Regions from separate parts of the Aneurinibacillus thermoaerophilus genome, predicted to be linked through region 1. Evidence: riboswitches for the same ligand, from Rfam matches in the RefSeq annotation. Region 1 holds a riboswitch; each other region holds the start of a gene.
The links. A riboswitch is a leader RNA that binds a small molecule or an ion and turns the genes downstream of it on or off. The one in region 1 is predicted to bind cyclic di-GMP.
Positions count from the first base shown of each region.

Region 1 (7,591 bases):
GAAACAATAAGTAATCTATCTATAATATTGTATTATTTTTGTACTCAAATAACCTTTTGAGAAAGTTGCGTTAATAGGAATATATGTTATTCAATTTCAAAGGCGGTATTTCGAGCGTTAAGTGTTAAATTATGCGGGTCTACTTTGCTAGCATGAATAATAGAAGGACCAATCGGGCAATATCCGTCTTGTCTTTATAGATCCGTCCTCTGACAACAAAAGCGGAAAAGCGATCGTAGGCTTCTGAATCCCCAGATGTTTTGCGAGCGCTGTTTTTACCGGCGCGGTGCGGGAAAAATCATTTCTTTACATATGAAGCGGATACAAGTACAAGAAGAAATATTGTGGAAAAGTGTGGATAAAATGGAGAAGCAGAGGTATGATAAAAAGGGCAAAAGATTATACAGACAAGGGGAGAAAAAGAAAAATGGTTGTCCGAATACGAAGTACAATTCTGGCAGGAGTGACCTGTATGTTGCTCGCTTGGCTCGCTTTCGCGACGCAAATTCAGGCTGCTGACGCATCCGGGCCGTCCGGTGAACTGTACTTTCTGGAACCGACTCCGTATTATAACGCGCCGCAGGATGTGCAGGCAGCTGGACAAATCCCGCAGCATGAAATGCCGGAGCCGGTTCTTGAACAACAGGGGCAATGGTTCAAAATTCACTATGAGAAACGGGATGTATGGGTAAAGCAATCCGACAAGCTGTATGTCCGAGTTCTTCCGGTAAAAACAGGAGAGGATCAGACCCCTAACCGCAAATATATGTTCCTTCATCATCCGCTATCCGTTTATCAGCAGCCGGATGCCCGTTCCAAGCGGCTTATGTATATTCATCCACAGCGGATTCAGGTGCTTAAGCAAAACGGAGGCTGGTACCAAATCCGCACGGATGCGGGGCCAGGCTGGCTATATGCATCGGCAGATTATGTGACCGAAGTCATCGGTGTACGCAAGATCAACGTCACCTCTCCCGTACAATTGTACCCGTATCCAGATACATTCTGGAAGCCGATAGGCACATTGGACAACGTGCCTTATGAAACAATTGCGTATGCGAACGCGGGTCGCTGGTACAAAATTGAACAAAACGGCCGTTTTGTGTGGTTGCATGCCAAGGATGGGCAGGTTCAGCCTGCCAAAGCCTCATATCCTGCCCGCAAAACGGAGGCGAACGGATATGTTGGCAACACGATTTTTATGACCGAAGCCAAACATACAAAAGTCGGTGATTTATTTAAGCGCATGGTGGTCGAATGGCACGGAAAACCGCACTGGCTCTTTGACACGTTTATTATTCGTCCAGTCGGCAAGGAACAGCGTGGCTATAGCTTTGAAACGTTCGATACGACGAAAGGGAATCCATCTGAGACGCTTACTAAGTATGTAGAAGAAATTTTCGCGCCTGGCAAAGAGGTAGATTTGCTGGAGAAGGCAACGTTGAAAGCGCGTGCTTATATGGAAGATTCTACATACCGTACAAATGTTATCATCGGTTTGCCGAACCCGATAGGAACGGTGCATCCGGTGCAGCGCACCGCGCTGGTGGAAGGGTATATGGATCGGATCATTGCTCAGTGGAACGCAAAAAATCCACAAGCGCTGCGGCTTGTGGGCTTTTATTGGACGAATGAAATCGTTCCTGATTCAGACCGTGAGTTTGTGAAAGAAATCGGCACAATCGTGCGCAAGAAGGGATATAAATTTTATTGGGCGCCATATTTCCAGGCAGCAGGTGCCGAACAATGGAGAACGCTCGGATTTGACTTCGCCTGGATGCAGCCGAACCATTACTTCAGCAAAGACAATTTCACAGGCATGGATATGCTAGGAGAGACAAATACGATTGCTCGGCAAACAGGAGCCGGTACGATGCTGGAGTGGAACTGGAAGCTGCTTGAGGATCCGAAATACGTGCGAGCATTAAACGAGTATCTTGACCTAGGTCGCCTTGTGGGTGCGGAACACCCAAGCGTGTTTGTATACGATGGGGAAGGAGCGATCGATGCCTTTTTCCATGATGGGAATTCACAAAAACTTGGCTATGTGAAAGAAAAGCTACTTGCCTACCTTTTATCACCGTCACAAGAAGAATAAAAAGAAAGAGGGCGATGGGCCCTCTTATTTTTTTACGTGTTTTTGGATCACAATGTTGTTGATTTCAATTGTTTGTGAAGCTGTGTCATAGTACATATCCCCGACAATCGTACCTTGATCTTTGGCCATAAGCATAACGCTCCAATCGGCGCTTGCTGGAAATTCCAGATAAGCAGGTACGTTTGACCGGGCATTTCCGGCAATTTCTCCGCTGTACCATTTGTCTGAAGCAACATGATAAATAAGCGTTTGATGTTCCGAAAGGGAAGGCAGGTAGATGCGCAATGTCCCGTCATGCGTCACTTCTATTTTTTGAAACGTTTCATATAAACGTTTTGCCCAGAAATTGATCGCATTGTAATCTCGAATTTGGCCCCGCTTGGGAAGGATAGCATTTTGTGCTTTGTGCAAGTTTGCGACTACTGTTTCAGGGCTGCTGCTAATGAAACGGGTGACAGCAGGATTGTAAGACGGTTGTTCCGGCATTTTTTGCATGGTGGATGCGATGCCAGTGTCGTGGGCCATTTTTAGAAATTGAACCGCTTCCACTCGGCTGACTTTTTGGGAACTTCCGTATCCTGCGATGGTTGATTCACCATCCATGCCTTTCGTAATGCCGTGCTCATACATGTAAGCGATAGCGCCTTCGTCATCGTAATGGTGGCCGCCGGCAGCGGAGAAAAGGCGCGCAACTTGGATACGTGTCAGCGCGTCAGCGCGTTTGGCCGGATCGTTTATGCCTGCTGCCGGAAGATTATATTCACGCGCGAGCGCGTATACTTCCTCTGTTGTTCCTGTTCCCAGCTTGTCCCGCGTGTCAGGGAATAGGCGCATCATCATCGTAAGAAACTCAGCTTCTGTAATCACTTCGCCGGGATTAAAGGTTTCGGTCTGCTTTTCATTCAGTATTCCGGCCTGTGCCGCCCAGGGAAGGGTTCCATTTTTCCAGGCCCAATGGTCGCGCGGCACGTCGGTAAATATACCAGATGCGTCCAGCGCGTAGGCCGGAGGCGCGGAAGCAGCCATGATACCAGCTGCGAGAATAAGTGCGGTGGTTTTTAGCTTTATCTTGTTTGTTTGCGTTGTCATCTTCTCTTCTCCCTTTCTATGTACTAAATATGTTGCATTCATATATTAGGCTCTTCATATATTCCAATGTTTGTTTCAACCTTATTTTCCTCCACTTTCTATATATTTTACCTTATATTTGGCCCTACACCAAAACATGTTTTGCAAAGAGCAATTATGTCATATGTGTGGATGAAAAAAAATATGAGAGAAAATATTCATTTCCTTTCCTTGCAATTCTATCTTTTTTATGCATACTTTGGACTATAAGGCCTATAATATTAATTTTTTTTAACATTATAGCTATGATAATCGACAAATACTGATAAATTTGTTATAGTAATAAATGACTGTAAAGTTATATAAATGCATGCTTCGATAATGGCAAACCCACTGAAAAGTGGGGACGCAAAGCCACGGGCCTACCGTTTATGCTGGCATAAACCATGGCAGCCGGGTTGCCGAAAAGCTGGGGTTATAAATAAATGAATAGGCATATAACCACGGCTGTTTCGCGCACGAAAGAGCCCTTTTTTATTTTCTTTTCAAAAAAACACAAAAAGGAGACGAAAGATGAAACGACAATATTCTATCCAATTCAAACATCAAGTAGTGAAAGAGGCTTTAGAGGTAGAAAGTTTAAGTATAGTCGCGCGTAGACATCGCTTAAACTCCCGCATCATTTATCGCTGGGTTCGCGAATTTAAGGAAGGAAAATATTCACTGGCGCAAAATAAATAGTGGATAAACACGCACGTTGTCTTTTGGCTTTTTGAAAAAATGGACTCCAATGGTATTATCTGAATTTTTAGTTCTATTCATTATTTTTTGCTTATATGATAAAAAGTTCTCTCAAGGGGGAGAACTTTTTATTTTCTGTTGTTTAAAGTATTAAAATACTACGTATTAATAAAAACACGGATGGTTCTTATGTGATTCGGGTACAGTAAAAACGGAGGTGATAGCCGTGGCCATTGGACTTACGAACAAGCAAATCGCGGAACGGCTTTCCGCCGCTTTTACGATCGAAGAAATGAAAGAAGCTGTGCAGGCATTAATGGTGGAGAACAATCGTCTCATTGAACGGCAGTTGCACACAATGTTTCAGGAATATTTAACAGAAAACCATTACGAAATAGACGATGGGATAGAAGACGGGATGCAAATTAGATTTCATTAAAAACGGCGAATGCCCTGCTTTGGGTGTAGAATGTACGACAAAACAAATCCTCCTGCAATTTTCCAGGAGGATTTGTTTTGTGGCGCATCGTCTATCCATCAAGTTTCCTCGCACCAATTGCATTTGTGGCTTTTTTTTGTTTTTGGCTTGTCAGCCAGCTGAAACCGCGGTTTACCAATTGGGCACAAATCGCCGACACAGCGAATGTAACTGCATAGATGCTCAGCATATACAGCGCGGATATAGCTTTGTGATGAAAAATCCATTCAATGGTAAAGTTCGTTTCCATAAACTTGTTAGCGTATATAATAAATGCTGGATGTAGTAAATAGATATAGAATGTTAAACCTTTCTGAAAGCGCAGGTGCAACGCATCCACAATATAATGCAATATCGCCGCGCTGGAGACGAGCAGCGCAAATGTTGCTAAGACAAATATTAGATGGTTAGCTGTATATAGTTTAGATGACATAACGAAAAAGTACATAGTAAATCCGGATAGAACCAATAATCCAATAAGAACAATTTTATGCTTTTCCATAAACATAAACATCGGTTTACGATACCAGTACAGTAAGTGTCCTAAATACAATGTAAAAATCCAAGTCGGTAAAAAATGACGTATACCTAGACCAAACCAGCCATGTGCAATTATATGAATATACATATATTGTATGACAAAGAAAAGGGTGATAACCAACAGAATGTTTTTCTTCATAATTAAGCGGCGGAAAAGATAAGCGAATACATAATACTGGCAAAGCATAAAAATAAAGTACAGGTGCCCTGCGGTTTGACCGGTCAAAACATCCTGCCAGTCTTTTTCGTTTGTCGGTATGCCCTTTTTCATAATAATAAAGTACAGCACACTGGCAAACAGAAAAGGAAAATAGATGTATTTTAGCTTTCCTTTAAAAAAGCGTGTGCCTGAAAATTTTTTTCCATCCAGACTGTGTGCAGTAAAAAAACCAGTAATAATTGCTAAAATCACTGTCCCGTAACGGCTAATCTGGTTCAAAGCTGTCTCCCAGAATGTCCACTCAATGTAATCGTCGACATCCGCAGTGTAATGACCGGCAAGTACAAGAAATGAAGAAAGCAGTTGCATCAAAAACAGTGAAGAGAAAAGTCTTTTATCTGAATACATAAAAATTCCTCCGGATTTTAAGTGCTCTACGCTTATCTATGCTCAGATTATACAAACATTTTATGTTAAGTCAATAAAAAATTCATAAAAGATGGAAAATTATACAATTATACAATGAGAATAATGGCAGGAGGAAAGGACAAGCTATAGAAGGAGGTGGCTATTATGTCCAAAAGAGTGAAATACAATATAACGTTGGATCATAAGCGACAACAAAGCACTCAAGCGACGCCTGGAAAACAGGATAGCGAATTTGCTAGCTATACCGATACTCAGGCGGTACGTCTCGATAAACGGCAGCCAGGCGGTGAGTCGCAAAGCAAATATCCGCGCCATGAATAAAAATGTAAGCTTCAGCTTTATCGGAGCTTTTTGCTGAAAAAGTCATTTTTTGTCGTTAAAAAGGTGGCAAGATCATAGTTTGATCATAATTTTGTAACTCATCTTTAATATGTAGTTTTTACAATATAGATGCATACTTCTTTTGAGAAAGCTATATATTTTGGTTGATATATTGACATTTGTATTGTGGGTTATCCCCTTGGCTTTTCCTTCGAACCGTAAAAGAATACGTATGTATCAATTCTAATGTATATGGCCATATACGGTAGCTGCTTAAGTCATAAATCAAAGGAGGTCGCTGCTGTATGGATTACAATGTTATCGTCATGAGCGGAATGGTGTTTTTGATCGTATGTTTATTGCTTGGAGCGGTTCCCGCCCTATTTTTCTATTTACGAAAAAAGAATGTGAATATATAGGCTTTGACTCCAAAAAATGCGCCTGTTCTTTTCACTTCGGGCGCTTTTTTCGTTCACACATCCTTAGTTTTTATGTGAGAATTCTTGACATAAGTAGTTTCATTCGCTAGATTCAGTGTTTTGAATCCGGTATAATGGAAAGACGAGGCACAAAGGAAAGGATGGAAACGTATGAGTGGCATTGTGGGTTTTTTGGGAAACCGGAGTGCTGTGCCGATTTTGCTGGATTGCTTGGATACGCTTGATTATCGAGGATATGATTCAGCAGGTATTGCGATTTCCAACCAGCAGCATGTCGAGATTCGGAAAACGGTGGGCCGGGTTAAAGATTTGCGCGCGCATTTGCTGCGTGAGCCCGTTATGCACGGTACGATTGGCATCGGCCATACGCGCTGGGCGACGCATGGCAAACCTTCGGAAGCGAACTCCCATCCTTTGACCGGCTGCGATCGCCGTTTCGTGGTCGTACATAACGGTATTATCGAGAACTATCCGCAAGTAAGGCGCTCTCTTATGGCACAGGGGCATACATTTAAAACAGAAACGGACACAGAAGTAATTCCACATTTGCTGGAAGAATACGATACAGGTGACCTAGAGGAGACGGTACGGAAAGTGTTACCTATGCTGAAGGGTTCGTTTGCGCTTGCCATTATGTCCGAAGCGCAGCCGGATACCATTATCGCTGTCTCTCAGGATAATCCGCTCGTGCTCGGAGTGGGCAGGAAGGAAGCGTTTTTGGCTTCGGATATTCCCGCCCTATTGCCGTACACAAGGGAGATTTATCCAATTAAAAACGGAGAAATTGCGATTTTGACACCGGGCAAAGCGACGGTAAAGCGGCTGGACGGAACAGAAGTGACGCCGCACTATTCGCTGGCGGACGAAACGGTTTATGATGTGCTGTTGCACGATTACAAACATTATATGATGAAGGAGATTTTCGATCAGCCGAAAGCATTGGAGGATATGCTGACGGGACGGTTGACGCCGGAAGGGGTGGATCTCCCGGAGCTTGCACAAATATGGACAGTGGAAAAGCTGAAAAATTTGCGTAAAGTTGATATTGTAGCGAGCGGGACATCCAATCATGCGGGAGTTATCGGCAAAAAAGCGCTGGAGCAGTTGCTTGATTTGCCGGTGGAAGTGTCTTATTCATCCGAATTTATCCATGAGCACGGGACGCTTGACGAGCGGAATCTGGTGATTTTGTTGAGTCAGTCAGGTGAGACTGCGGACACGTTATCAGCATTGCGCGAAGCGAAGAAGCATGGTTGCTCGACGCTGGCGATTACAAATACTGCTGGTAGTACGCTCTCTCGGAAGGCAGATTGTAC
Region 1 covers NZ_CP080764.1:1,396,246-1,403,836, forward strand. The annotation lists gene K3F53_RS07435 (DUF4855 domain-containing protein) at 380-2,098, shown strand; gene K3F53_RS07440 (S-layer homology domain-containing protein) at 2,123-3,187, opposite strand; cyclic di-GMP riboswitch class I at 3,540-3,632, shown strand; gene K3F53_RS07445 (transposase) at 3,740-3,907, shown strand; gene K3F53_RS07450 (hypothetical protein) at 4,134-4,346, shown strand; gene K3F53_RS07455 (acyltransferase family protein) at 4,438-5,493, opposite strand; gene K3F53_RS07460 (hypothetical protein) at 5,659-5,835, shown strand; gene glmS (glutamine--fructose-6-phosphate transaminase (isomerizing)) at 6,426-7,591, shown strand, end outside.

Region 2 (7,591 bases), 350 kb from region 1:
GCGATGTCGAATACAAGCCGCACAACGTGACCGGTTCTAAATGTCCGGAATGTGGCCAGAACCTGCGGGAAATCAAAGGAAAACGCGGCAAGATGCTGGTGTGCCCGGATCGTGAATGCGGTTACCGCCGCTCCGCGGAAAAACAACTGTCCAACAAACGTTGTCCGCAATGCCACAAAAAAATGGAGATTCGTACCGGAAAGGCAGGAAAATTTTTGCAGTGCAAAGCGTGCAATGTAATAGAGATGCTGGAAGACAAAAAAGGGGCTCAAATGAACAAGCGCCAGGAACGTGCATTGCTTAAGAAGTATAGCAGCAGTGAAGGATTAACGGCTAATCTGGGCGAAATGTTGAAGGCGGCTCTGGAGAGTAGCAAAGAATAATGTTTTTGAATAAGGCAGACTGTTGATGATTCAAGATTCAGGATAAAGCGTATCTAGGTAGTGAAAAACTTGCGGGCATACCCGCAAGTTTTTCATTTTTCTACTCCCAGGGTTTTTTCGTTGTCAAAAACTCGGCGAGCCGCTTGCTTTCTTCACGTCTCATCTTGCGCATCTGCGCGCGCTGCGCCGCGCGTTCATGCAATTTTTTTTCTTCTTCTGTTTCGGGAATCACGCCCGGTACAGGCACTGGCTTTTTGTTCTCGTCCAACGCCACAAACGTCAAAAAAGCAGTAGCGGCAATTTTTCGTTCACCAGTATACAATCCTTCCGAAATCACTTTCACAAACACTTCCATCGAGCTTGTGCCTGTGGAAATAACAAACGATTCCACACATACAGAATCCGTAGGATTAATAGGGTGAAGAAAATCAACGGAATCAGTGGACGCTGTCACGACTGGCATGCGGGCATGACGGGTCGCCGATAGTGCGGCCACATCATCAATATAAGACATTAATTTTCCTCCGAACAGCGTACCATGTTGATTCGTGTCAGGAGGAAGAACGATGCTTGTTTTTACGACTCTTGAATCTTTTACATATTTCTTTTCCATATTGATTGCACACCTTATATAAAAGTTTTATGTATATACAATTTGTCCTGTAATGAGAGGGTCCATCGCTTTAATTTTTACCATAAGCTATGAAAAGAGCTTACGTCAGATGTATATAGATACAAAATATAAGCATAAATGCTTCGACTACATCATTCATTATAATACCGATCTTATTATTTCAAAACAGGTTCATGATAAGTTTATTTTTTACGATTTTTCGGTTAAGTATCAATTTTTTAGGAAAGTGTTATACACTTTGGTTGACTGTTATATACACATGCGCGCTACAATCAATTTGTGAAAAAGAGATATACATAACACTCTATATAGAAAGTTAAGTGTTATATAAAGCATTATGACAATTATAATTTTAAGAAAAAGGCAGGAGGAATTAGTATGGCACAACAAGGAACAGAACGCGTAAAACGCGGAATGGCAGAAATGCAAAAAGGCGGCGTAATTATGGACGTCGTAAATGCTGAACAGGCGCGCATCGCGGAAGCTGCTGGCGCGGTTGCGGTTATGGCGCTTGAACGCGTACCGGCGGATATTCGAGCAGCAGGCGGTGTAGCGCGCATGGCAGATCCGACAATCATAGAAGAAGTTATGAACGCTGTTTCCATTCCGGTGATGGCGAAAGCGCGCATTGGTCACTTCGTGGAAGCAAAGGTGCTAGAAGCGTTGGGCGTAGACTACATCGACGAATCCGAAGTGTTAACTCCGGCAGATGAAGTGTTCCATATTAACAAGCGCGAATTCACCGTTCCATTCGTTTGCGGAGCACGTGATCTCGGGGAAGCGCTACGCCGTATCGGCGAAGGTGCATCCATGATCCGAACAAAAGGTGAGCCTGGCACAGGCAACATCGTGGAAGCGGTTCGTCACCAGCGTATGATGCAGAGCCAAATTCGCAAAGTAGCGAGCATGTCCGAGGATGAACTGATGGCGGAAGCAAAAGCGCTCGGTGCGCCGTATGAACTGTTAAAGCAAGTACATGATACAGGCAAATTACCGGTCGTAAACTTTGCTGCAGGTGGCGTATCCACGCCGGCGGATGCGGCCCTTATGATGCATCTTGGTTCCGATGGAGTATTCGTAGGTTCCGGTATCTTTAAATCCGAAAATCCGGAAAAATTTGCGCGCGCGATCGTCGAGGCGACAACACACTACGAAGATTACGAATTAATCGGCCATCTGTCCAAAGGTTTGGGCAACCCAATGAAAGGGATTGATGTAGCGTCCCTGCTTGAAAACGAGCGGATGGCTGTACGGGGCTGGTAAGCGATGAAGATCGGAGTACTGGCGTTGCAGGGAGCGGTCGCTGAACACATTCGCCTGCTTGAGCAGGCGGGTGCGGAAGCGATCGCCGTCAAAAGAGTAGAACAACTAGCAGAACTGGACGGCTTGGTCATTCCGGGCGGCGAAAGCACAGCCATTGGCAAACTGATGAAAAAGTACGGATTTGACGTAGCGCTTAAAGAATTTTCTGCACAGAAAAAGCCTTTGTTCGGCACATGCGCCGGAATGATTATTCTCGCCGGAGAAATTGAAGGGCAGGACTGGACACACCTTGGACTGATGGATATAAAAGTGGCACGCAACGCGTTCGGACGCCAGCGCGAAAGTTTTGAAACCGATCTTCCGGTGGCAGGTATTGCCGAAGATTTCCGCGCTGTGTTTATCCGTGCTCCGCTTATCCGCGAAGTAGGGGAAGAAGTCGACATCTTGGCGCGATATAAAGACGAAATCGTCGCCGCCCGCCAAGGGCATTTGCTCTGTGCTTCCTTTCATCCCGAACTTACAGATGACAAACGTATGCACGCTTATTTCTTAGAAATGGTCAGGGAGTACCGGACACAGGAAGCGGCCGTTGCCCAATAAATTAAAATTGCTTAAGACGGCAAGCGAAAACGCTGGAAGCGGCGGGCGCTTGCCGTTTTTATACAACAGGCGTTTTTCTGTAAGTGACCGTCGCCTCAATAAACGCCGCAGTCGCCCGGCACAATTCTTTAACGCCCTCTGCAAGCAATGGTTCATTCATAAACGAAAAACTGAGTCTTAGGAAATGGTGTTTCGACTCAATCGGATAGCAGGCCGCTCCGGGGAGAAATGTAAGCTGATAGTTGCTGGCATACATAAGAAAGTCTTCCGTATCCACATGCGGAGGAAGCGAAAGCCATAAATTTACTCCGCCTCTGGGTGTAAGCCAGCTAATCCCTTCCGGCATATGCTTCGCCAGCAATTCAATCATCATATCGCGGCGAAGTTGCAGAGCAATGCGCAATTTTTTAACATGGTTGCGCATCCGTTCCGAATAAAGCAGCGGGAGCACCGCTTTTTGCGTCAATAGCGGGCTGCCAAGATCCATATTGCCTTTAGCTGCGACCAATCTATGAAAAATTGTGCCAGAAGCGACCAGCACGCCAATCCGGCAACCGGGAGCGAGTATTTTACTAAGGCCTTTCAAATAAATCACATGGCCGAGCGGGTCCATGCTTTTTAGCGAAGACGGGGGCTTATTCTCATAATAAATTTCGCTCCACGGATCATCCTCTAGGATGATGCTCTGTGTCTCATAGGCAATGTCAAGCAACTGGCGTCGTCGCTCGATACTCATCACCGTTCCGGTTGGATTATGAAAGGTTGGCATCGTATAAATAAGCTTTGGCTTGTATTTCTCACATAGCGCCGCCAGCATATCTACTCGCATTCCATCCTTATCTACAGGCACGGGAAGAATGGTAGCCCCGCGCCAGCGGAATACATCAATCGCCGCAGGGTAGGTAGGCGCCTCGGTAATGACGATATCCCCTGGGCCGACAAACGTCCGAGCCACGAGATCAATGCCCTGTTGTGTTCCATTCGTAATTAAAATTTCTTCCGGTGTTACTTGAATTTGCTTATCCCGTAAATAAACAGTTAGTTCTTGACGCAGCGGCAAGTCACCCTGAACGTCGCTGTACGTGGAAAGAATTCTCGGCTCCTCAGCAAGAATGCGCTGAATTTCTTTTTCCAAGTACCGGTTTGGCAAAAGCCCGGGGTCAATCGTAGAAGAAAAAAATTCATAGCGGGCCGATACCTGGTGATAGCGTGAAAACTGCGCTCGTGGCAAATAGTCGGGAACCGACAGTTGCCAATCAAACGGCGACTCTTTTTTTGGCAGCTCTTTTTTCGGCGTTGTATCCGCCGCTTTTGTCCGTACAAATGTGCCTTTTCCTTGAATACGTATAATATATCCATCTTCTTCAAGCGCATCATACGCTTGAACGACTGTCATGAAACTTACATGAATCTGTTTAGCCAGCGCACGGACAGAAGGGAGACGTGTGCCTTCTTCCAACAACTCCGACTGGATACGGTCCACAATCGCTTGATAAATTTGCTTGGCCAACGGAACAGGAAGCTGCCGGTTCACTTTTATTTGCATAACGGATAACTCCTTATTAAGTGTTATATAAAGATATACTGTTATATAAGCATAACATAATCATCAGTTTTATAGAAAGTGCTCCTTCGTTCAATATTTATAGCCTTTCCATCGTAATCAAAGCAGCCGTTCCCATCCACGGAATGGCTTTATTGTTATGTGAGTAAATAATAAAAGGTTATGAATAAAAAATGTATGGATGTTATCTTTTTTATTTTTTCTGTTCTCCGTTTTGATAAGCCGCGATGAACTTAGGAAATCTCCCGAAATAACTAGTACTTTTATGAGCTTCTCTTCATATTCACAAGATACGGTTTAATATTTTTAATAATACAAAAACAGGAAAGATGGTTGATTTATAAAGTTATATTAGTAAAATAATCCTGGTAGAACCAACCTATTCTAATCTGAAAAAGGCAAATCTATCGAAAGGTAGAGACGTAAAGCCAAGGGTCTAAGGTTGCAAAACTATGACAGCCGGTTGCCAAAATTGTAGCGCACATAAGTGCCGTTAGTAAAAGCATTCTATCATCTTATCAAAGGTTTACAAATCGGGTGTACTGCATATTGGCACAGGCTATTCTAAAGAATATGGATGGCCTTTTTCTTTTAGTATTAAAAAAATAAGAAAATCAAGCAAAGGGAATGGGGGATAAACATGAAGATGAAAGACATACAAGCTTTGTTTCCAAGCGAAGATGGAAACAAAGAACGTCGGCAGGTGCTACTTCAATTCATGCAAAACATTGTGGAGGGGCTTGATCGCCTGAAAGACCCACAACGCGCAACACTAGGATCGATGCAGGAGAGGACAGGAGAGTTTTACAAGGATATTATAGACTGCGCGCAGGTTCCAGAGCGCGGAATAGCATTGGATAAAGTCGTTGAAGAACTTCTCGGGTTAGCCAAAGGACATCCGTATCATACAAGAAATTTCGTAAGTAATGTATTGCCTATGGCAAGTATTCCAGGTATTCTGGGCTCTTTACTTACTACATTGTTAAATGGCAACAATTTATGGGATGTATACGGACCGGCTGGCGCGGAGGCAGAAGTAAAAGTCATCGCCATGATGTCCAAACTGGCGGGTTATGACGCTACAAAATCATGGGGATACACGACATGGGGCGGGCAAGGAGCCGTATTCTCAGGGCTGCGCCTCGCTATCGCCAAGCAATTCCCGGATGCTAAAGAAAAGGGCGTGCCTGGCAATTTGTACTGCTTTGCTTCAGAAAACGCGCATTATAGCCTTTTTAAATCCATGGAGGCGACCGGCATCGGCAGTAACCATTTGATTACGGTCAAAGCCGATCCGCTAACGCACGCTATGAATACAGATGATTTGCGCGAAAAAATGGAACGTGTTATTCAGCAGGGAGGTATCCCCATATACATCGTCGCCACGACAGGGGCCACGGATTCATTCGGAATTGACGATATAAAAGCGATTAAAGAAACAGCCGATGCAATTACGAATCGATACGGGCTCCATCCGGCGCATATCCACGCCGATTCGGCGCTAGGCGGATTCTATTGCCTGTTTAACGACTACGATTTTGCGCGCAATCCGCTTCAACTCGAACAGCCTTTGTGCGAGAACTTACTGCAAATCCGCGAAAAAATGCAGCATTTACATCTGGCTGACAGTCTCTGCTTCGATTTTCAAAAGCTCGGACAAACGCCGTATCTTACGAGCCTGTTCCTTGTGAAAAACGGAAAAGATATTGGGCTGCTTGATTTGCATGAGTTCGAAACACCATATGTGGGCAACCGGGGCTATGGCAGTTATCACACAAGCTACACGCTGGAATGCTCGCGTATGGCCAGTTCGATCGCGATATACGCGGCACTGTTGGCGTTCGGCGTGGATGGCTACCGCCAAATCCTTGCCAATTATGTGCGGGTGAATATGGCGTTCCGCGACAGGCTATTGGCCCGTTTTTCGAATGTGGCTGTTACAAATGAGAATAATCCTGGACCGATTACGACTTTCCGGTTTTATCCAGAACAGGCGGAGTGGCACAAAGAAAGAGCAGGGAAACTTACAGGCAAGCAGATTAAACAGAACAACGAATGGAACTACCCAATATTTGAAGAATTAGGCAAACACCGTGAGCACGTGTTTTTCGGCGATACAACAAGGCAATGCTTAGTCGATGCATCCGATGTTTCAAAACGTGTACCTGTTTACGCTGCTAAGTTTTTTTCGATTTCTCCTTATACAACGGTAGAAACGTTGGACGAAATTGTTGAATTTTTGGCGAAACGTGTGGCATGCGTAGACACAATGCGAAATGCGAGGGAAAAGACCTATGTTTAAAACAAAAAGCTCCCTCGGTAAAAAAATTACCGCCTATTTTGCAGGTTGCATTCTCGTATTATCTATCATCTTCAGCTTTGTTTCTTATGAGCTTTCCATGTGGATTGTTAATCAATACGTTTTGCCCCAGTTCGAGAACACGCTGCAAACCAATATCCGGGAACTTGAGCGGAATTTGGACAAGACGCTGGCTACTCGTTCGGACGCAGGCTCAGACTCGGCCTATGCTAGCCTGCTGGCTTTCTTAAATGAACAAAAACAGGACATGGGTGCCGAATATGTGTATGTGCTCGGAAAAAAAGATAAAGCCTATATCGTTGCGCTGAGCGGAGCCGCTGAAAAACGAAACGCGGACTACACGTTCACCGCAGGGATGGAAAGAGCGTTTGACAACCCGGGAACCGTGCAGTTTAGCGAGGTATACGAGGACAGCTATGGTGTACATAAATCGGTCTTCACCCGTCTTGCGGGAACGGATATGATCATCGGCATTGATATGAACGCAGAGTTTGTCAAGAAGTTGAATCGCTACATTATTGGTATTAGCATCTTGCTTACACTGGCACTTATCGTTTTCGGTTTTGCCGCTGGCTATTCGATAGCGAGAAAAATCATAAAACCGATACAGCTCCTCGTCCAACATACACAAAAAGTGGCAGCTGGCGATTTGCGCGATGAAATAAAAATTGCAAACAACGATGAACTTGGGCAGCTTGCGACCAGCTTTAACCATATGAGCCAGCAGCTTAAAGATATGATTTCACAATTGTCGGCTACATCAAACCATGTGGTGGATTCATCCGAGACCTTATCCGCCAACGCGCAACTGACAACGGAGATGGCAC
Region 2 covers NZ_CP080764.1:1,741,784-1,749,374, forward strand. The annotation lists gene K3F53_RS09110 (DNA topoisomerase III) at 1-383, shown strand, start outside; gene K3F53_RS09115 (acyl-CoA thioesterase) at 484-996, opposite strand; gene pdxS (pyridoxal 5'-phosphate synthase lyase subunit PdxS) at 1,396-2,280, shown strand; gene pdxT (pyridoxal 5'-phosphate synthase glutaminase subunit PdxT) at 2,284-2,880, shown strand; gene pdxR (MocR-like pyridoxine biosynthesis transcription factor PdxR) at 2,939-4,426, opposite strand; cyclic di-GMP riboswitch class I at 4,832-4,915, shown strand; gene K3F53_RS09135 (pyridoxal phosphate-dependent decarboxylase family protein) at 5,091-6,746, shown strand; gene K3F53_RS09140 (methyl-accepting chemotaxis protein) at 6,739-7,591, shown strand, end outside.
Region 2: it holds a riboswitch for cyclic di-GMP, as region 1 does, so the genes downstream of both, K3F53_RS09135 (pyridoxal phosphate-dependent decarboxylase family protein) here and K3F53_RS07445 (transposase) in region 1, are expected to answer to the same signal.

Region 3 (7,591 bases), 690 kb from region 1:
AATGGGTTTTCTTTTTCAATATAAAGTGGTATGATTATGTATGTTCGCCTTTCTTATGGTTGTTTGATCGTACTTACATCATATAAGAAAATGGCGAATTTTTGTTTTTTCTGATTGAGAATGATTCAACAAGTTCATTAGATAAAAAATAAAGTTTTCCTACAAGAGGTACTATGCATCCAGACATTCATTCTAATACAAATACTAAAACAATAAAAAAAATTTACATTCCTGTAAGTACAAAATTTTGGCTAAGTCATTTTATCGCTTTTTTGTGGATGTGCTTTTCCATTTATATTTCCATGCCTTGGTTAAAGGATTTATCAAGTATTATTTCTTTTCCTTTCGCTCTGCTCATTATTATAGGAATTTCATATATTCCAGGATATATGAACGCTTTTCTTGTTGCAAGCTTAGTCTTTGATCGACAGCCGCCGTTCAAGAATGAGTTTTCCACCGATTCTGTAACCGTTCTAATAGCTGCTTATAATGAAGAAGAAAAAATATTTAATACATTAAGATATCTTTCAAAGCAAGATTATAAAGGTAAAATAACTACGATGATTATTGATAACGGTTCAACTGATAATACTGTTTCCGAAATACTAAAAGCAAAACAGGAACTAGACTTGGATATTGCAATTTTTCACGAAGAGCATCCTGGAAAGTTTCATGCTTTAAACAAAGGACTACAATATGTTACGACTCCATATGTAATTACACTAGATGCAGATACATTATTGCATCCATCCGCTATTCGTTATATCGTAGCCAGAATAAAAAGTAGTTCAGAAGAGATATGTGCAGTGGCAGGCTCTATTCTTGTTAAAAATAGTCGAGATAATATATGGACAAAGATACAGGAATGGGATTATTTTTTAGGAATTGCTTCTATTAAACGGCTTCAGGGTTTATATCAGGGAACACTTGTTGCACAAGGAGCCTATAGCATATACAAAACTTCATGCCTCAAAGAAATCGGGGGATGGCCTAATGCAATCGGTGAGGACATTGTCTTAACATGGAGACTTTTACAAAAAGGGTGGAAAGTTTATTTTGAACCATTAGCAGTAGCTTTTACAGAAGTACCTACCAGTTTGAAACACTTTGTTCGTCAACGCTCTCGTTGGGCTAGAGGAATGATTGAAGGGCTAAAGGAAATTAAACCCTGGGAACAACCCCAGCTATATACAAAATACTTAACCTTTATTAATTTGATTATGCCTTATTTGGACTTTGCATACACATTCTTTTGGATTCCTGGCCTTGTTCTTGCATGGTTCGGTTACTATTGGATTGTTGGACCTATGACATTACTCGTTTTACCTCTCACTTTAATAAGCTATAGTTTCCTTTATTTCTTTCAAAAAAAATATGTTTTTACCTCCTTACATTTAAAAGTTCGTAAAAACTTTCTCGGTTTTCTTTTATTTGTTCTTTTTTATCAAATGATTATGTCACCCGTTTCAACATATGGATATATACAAGAAGTGTTCAAACTACAAAGGATATGGAAATAGCAGCTGCATTCTACAAAAGCACCCAGGGCTGAAAGTTTCGCTCTAGATGATAACCGTCTTTATGTGACGGGAAAAAATGAATCATGTAGAAAAAAGATAGCTGTAGCTGATACCGATGGTTATAGAGCAAAGCCTCGCCACCCAAATGGGCAGCGGGGCATTATTATTTTTGCTGCACTCTTCCTCTAAATACCCCGACAATGTTTTAACATGACACTACAGAGAAATCTAATTCCAATGGTAGGCATTCTAACATTTTATCTCAAACTATTTTCGTCTATCATACGCTTAATTCTCTCTTTTGCTTCTTCAATATCCAATTCAACACTACTAATGATATCTAACCAATGTTCCTTCTGTTTTTTCATCGTAAAAAATATGGTTGGTTTTTCATGTTTAAGAATAGTGATTAGTTCTATTATTGGTAATGTTTCCCCAATCGCTTTCTCTCTAAGCAGACCTTTAAAAAAACTAGTAAAGATATAATAATGCTGTGACTCATCATGGTGTTTCTCTAGAAGTTTATAAAAATCCACTATCGCATCAACAACTCGATACATTTTTCTTCTCATATATTCCTCCTGGCAACTGGCTGGCATATCTTAAAGATAGAAGCCCCTATAGTTTTGCGTCCTTATCTTTCAATAAGTTTACCTTTTTCAGCAGGAATATATTATCACTAAAAACAAAGCGATAATAGGTATAAAGACATGCAAAAATTGCACCTATCTGACACGGCCCCTTCGCTTATCTTCTGATACTATCATCATACTCCCCCTATTTCAAAACAGCGCCCATCCAATCAAAAATCAGGCCATTTATCCCCGGATTAATTTAATCAAAGATATAACAGCACCATATACCCCCTAAATCATTGAGCGGTTAACTCAAAATAGTTTTATGTCTACTTCGTAACATTTATAAACATAGACCATCCTATGCAAATATGTACTCAAGGGGACAAATGGTGAGTGATAAATGGGGTTCCAAATTATCGTTTACTGATCTTATTTTCTTAGATAAAATTTATGTATATTTTATTTAAATTCCAAAGGAGGAATAATATGTGAAAGGGGAGAAAGTCGTTATCACAGGATATGGAATCAAAGTTCCAGGTGGATATAATGTAAATCACTTTGCCGATACTCTTTTAACGGGAAAAAGCGCTCTAGACCTTTACATAGGAGAAGGAACGGAAGGAAAAAATATCGCATTCGGGGTTGTACATGATAGATTAGCAGAAATACAGAATAAAAAGTATAGAAGATACCCTAGGATCAGTCTTCTGGCTATGTCAGCCGCAAAGGAAGCGCTACAAATGACAGGAAATATCCATTTAGATCAATATAAAACAGGAATTTTCCTCGGAACGGCTTTAGGGGGAACCCTAGGATACGATGAGATTGTCGTTCTTGCCCAACAGAATAATCTGAAAGATATGCCTGTCAGTGGATGTGGGATCGTCCATTATCATAGCTTAGCTTCTTCAATAGCAGAGTTTCTAGGGGTAAATGGAGTTACGAGAACCGTAGCCACAGGATGCGCAGCAAGCATTGATGCCATCCAGGATGCCATTATGTATTTGCGTTCTGGCGAGTTAGACATCTGCATCGTAGGGGGGGCCGATGCGCCTATTTCTAAAACAGTGATATATGCCTTCGGAAAAATAAGATGTTTATCACAAGACAAAGAGCTACATATGATGGGCGTTCCATTTTCAAAAAAGAGCGGAGGATTTGTCATCGCTGAAGGAGCAAGCGTATTAGTGCTTGAAAGAGAATCGAGCGCTCTGAAAAGGGGAACAAAGATTTTAGGTGTCATTGACGAGGTCAGTACATCAAACGATGGAAAAGGAATATTTTTTTCAGACAGCGAAGGGAAACATTTGCTTCGTGATTTAGAAAAGGTAACTAAACATAGAAAGCCTACATATGTCAATAGCCAGGCACTTGGAATGAAAGAAAACGATAGGATTGAAGCTATCAACCATATGCAGTTGTTTGGTAAAGATGTTCCTATTACTTCTATAAAAAGTATAACCGGTCATACGTTTGGAGCAAGTGCAGGAGCACAAATGATTTCTTCTCTTATTGGAATGGAACGGAATTTCATTCCTAGTACAGTGAATGCGGTTCGAGAGGATTATCCGGAACTGTCTATTGTATATGATACCATTCAAACGGAAGTTGACAGTTTTGTTGTTACTTCTCATGGATACGGTGGAAATAATGCTGCTATTTTCATCTCTAAATACCCATTTTAAAAAATTCATACTTACTGAGGAAGGAAAACGAATGATTGAAACACATAAGGATAAAGAAAAATTGTTGTATTTAATTATCGAAAAAGTTCCAAACATGATCGAAGCGCATATTCAAAATATGCTACAAAAAACTGAAAACTTCCATAAAGTTATTGAAGACCTTGAAGCCTATAGAACTTCTTTATATTCAATATATACTACTGTGGCGAGAATATTATTTAAAGAGAATGAGGAATATATAGAAGCGCTACAACAGCTGGAGAAAACAGGCTATGAAGTAGGGCTTTATTTTGGAGAAGTAAAAGAAATGAATCGAGAAACATTCCTCCAGCTAACACATAGTATTCGAATACATTCTTTTGATTATGTTTGTTCTTTAATTAATGTTCATCTCTCCAAACCAGAAGAACGCTCTTTTCTGATCTCTAGGCTTTTTGAAATTCTAAATGCGAGATTTAACAGTTGTGTCAACGGCTTCCTTTCTGCAAAAGATAAACAAATCCATTATTTGCATAATCAAAAACTATCAATTATGGGGCAAATGGCAGCGGGCATGGCTCATGAAATCAGAAATCCGCTTTGCAGTATTAAAGGTTTTCAACAACTGATGAAACGAATGGTCCTTAATAAAACAGCAAATACAAATAATTTTTTGAATTACATCGATATTTGCATTAACGAAATTACAAAAATCGAAAACCTGGTGTATGATTTCCTTTTGTTAGCGCGTAAAGGAGACAGTAGAAAAAGAAGCTGGGAAAAAGTAAATATCAATCAAATTTTCCAAAAAATTCATGCGTTAGCTGCATGCTTTGCATTAGAAAAGAACGTTACTCTTCATTTATCTCTGCCATCAACTACTCTTTTCACCTATGGAATCTCTTCATATATCGAACAAATCATGCTTAACATTATCAAAAACAGTATCTCTGCGCTACATCCTGGAGGACTCTTACTCATCAATTTGTATCCTTCGATAGACAGCAAAGAAGCGATTTTAACTTTTGTCGATAATGGAATAGGGATTCCGGAAAATCACATAAATAAAATTTTTGAGCCCTTTTTTACAACGAAAGAAGACGGAACGGGATTAGGTTTGTCCATATGTAAAAGGTTAGTTGAGGAAATGCGAGGAAGTATTCTGATACAGTCAAAAGAAAAAGAAGGAACAACTGTCGAGATTCGTTTGCCCTTAGTTCCCCATGTCATGTAGATCCTTATTAATATCTTCAACTAACACATAATTCTTTTCACCTATTTATAAGCAACATTAATTTACATAACTTTAACTTGTATGTATTTTTTAACCAAATATAACAAAAGCATCCTGTTCCAAATTGGAATAGGATGCTTATGGAATAGAATTAAAATTTATTCTTGTTATCCAAATTAATCACTGAAATTTTCAAACAGAAACTTTAACTCTTTACTATCATAAATCTCTCCATTACTAATGAATTTTTCAACTTCTACTGTACCATCTTCCATAAACTCTATTTCCCACCGTTGACCTGGAACGGCTACCTCAACCATAATTGCTTCATTCCTCACTTTACCTAACTTATAGAATATATGATTTTCCTCTAATTTATTAAGAAAACGAATCAACTCTTTTAGATCCAACAAGCCTTCCCCCCATCTTAAGTATAAATTCTTACTCTTCTACTTCGTTCGTTGTTGAAGTGATGTTTTCAAACATTTTTCTTTTCGTTCCTTTTTAAGCAACAACTAAAAAAAAAATAGGCAGCACCTATTTTTTTAATGGTTACTTATATATATATCAGGAAAATATTGTGTAGTAAATACTTTTCCTGGTATAGTGTGATTTAACATAAAGTAGCGAAAAATTCCTTTTCTCTATAGGTGGGAGATGAATCGCTTCTGCTTTTTTATCTATAAAAAGTATCTTTCATATAAAAGGAGCATTCCTGTAATGAATGAAATATTCGCCAACGCAGAACGATCCGAAGAATGCACGTGTAATCGCACATCTCATAAAAGCTGGACGGTACTCCGCACCCATTTTCCGACCGGTGTTTATGCCGAACTACGGGAAGCTGTCAAAATACGAGACCACATCTCTTGCAAGATTCAACGCATTCCAGTCAAGGTGCATATCATTGCTAAAGTCCATATTCGGCACACTAGGCTCTGGCTTAACGTCCTGATAAAAAGTCATGTAGGTCAATAGTAATGAAAAACAGTGAAAAACGACAAAATAGTAAGAATAAATAGCATGATGTACGTTTTCATTAGTTTTCAATGGATATGATTGCCGCTTTCATGGAGATGGACCACCTTTGTCAAGAGAGCCCCATAAACATGATAATAAATGTAAAACATATTAACACAAACTTGGTATTTAGATAAAAAGTGAGGGAGTAAAAATGGCTTCTACATCCAATGTCATTTATTTAAGACAATATAAAGCGAGAAAGAAATTTCATCATCTAAAGAAAATTATTTTTTCCAAAGATACATTGTTCGCTATATTCTTCATTATATTTATAGTAGTATTGCTTATAGTAGCGGGTATTGCAAGTTATTATGATTATTCCTCCCCTTTATTTGATAAAATAAGTACTAATATTGCCGACATATATACCTTTGAACTAAAATAAGCAGCCGGAGAAATTTATTCGTTGCTTTAGTTTACGATTTAGTCGCAGAATGCCTCTCATTTCAATGAGGGGCATATGGTTACCTCCAAATATAAGACTTACTGTGTAAGTCACAGGTTGTCGAAAAAGTCTTGGCAACCTGACAGTCACCTTAATATAAGATGGCTGTTTTTATTTGGTTATAAAATAAACGACAAACGATAACAAAGTCTTATTTTTATTAATTCACAGCAAAATTTTTTGCATCTACTCTGTTTTTATCAAATTATAGCAAATTTTTTTGCGTCAACACGCTTAATTTTTTGCATTTCAATATATTTGGTAATATTTAACCGCATTTTTATACTCTAAATTTACTTTGTATTATGAATATTTCTGGAACGAATTTTGCATAAATTATTATTTATTATTTATATACCAAAAAGGAGGGAAACTACATGGAATTGTTAAGAAATAATTCAAAGCAAATAAGTGACCAAATTATGGACGCACCTGATAAAAAAAAGCAATTTCTATTGGGGGCGAAGCAAATCCTACCCGTCGCGTTAGCCGGTACTATCGATGGATTAGTGTTTGGTCTTCTTGCGAGGCAAGCAGGATTCAGCGTAACAGAAGCCGTGTTGTTTTCATTTTTAGTTAATGCGGCATCATCACAATTTGCCACTTTGGGCTTTATTTCCCAAGGTGTAGCAGGATTTCCTATTCTTATATCTACTATGTTGTTAAACGCACGGCAAATATTGTATGGATTATCTTTAGGACCCCACTTTCGAGATATTCCCATCTGGAAACTGATGGGTGCAGCATGGATGTTAAATGATGAAACCTATGCTCTTAAATCAACCTATCTATCACAAGGAAAGAAAACAAGTCTTCCTTTTTATTGTGGAGCTGGAGTGGTTGATTTAATGATTTGGACCCTCAGCACATTAATTGGGGCTGCTTTTGGTACATTGATTTCAGAACCTCAAAAATATGGACTTGATTTTGCTTATATTGCAACTTTTATTGGATTTCTGGCAATCAATTTAAAATCAACATTTTATGTAAAGACAGCACTTGTTGCCTCTTCTCTTGCATGTTTGGGGTATCACTTAAATGGAGTGACATTATCGGTTATTTTGGGAACTTTTAGTGCTGTAATAATGGGGGTTATTTTTGATGAACGATAAGCTAATATTATACAT
Region 3 covers NZ_CP080764.1:2,083,815-2,091,405, forward strand. The annotation lists gene K3F53_RS10785 (glycosyltransferase family 2 protein) at 174-1,520, shown strand; gene K3F53_RS10790 (hypothetical protein) at 1,778-2,092, opposite strand; cyclic di-GMP riboswitch class I at 2,101-2,185, opposite strand; gene K3F53_RS10795 (beta-ketoacyl synthase N-terminal-like domain-containing protein) at 2,587-3,783, shown strand; gene K3F53_RS10800 (sensor histidine kinase) at 3,815-4,996, shown strand; gene K3F53_RS10805 (hypothetical protein) at 5,173-5,406, opposite strand; partial or broken gene K3F53_RS19425 (IS110 family transposase) at 5,730-5,866, shown strand; gene K3F53_RS10810 (AzlC family ABC transporter permease) at 6,842-7,576, shown strand; gene K3F53_RS10815 (AzlD domain-containing protein) at 7,566-7,591, shown strand, end outside.
Region 3: it holds a riboswitch for cyclic di-GMP, as region 1 does, so the genes downstream of both, K3F53_RS10790 (hypothetical protein) here and K3F53_RS07445 (transposase) in region 1, are expected to answer to the same signal.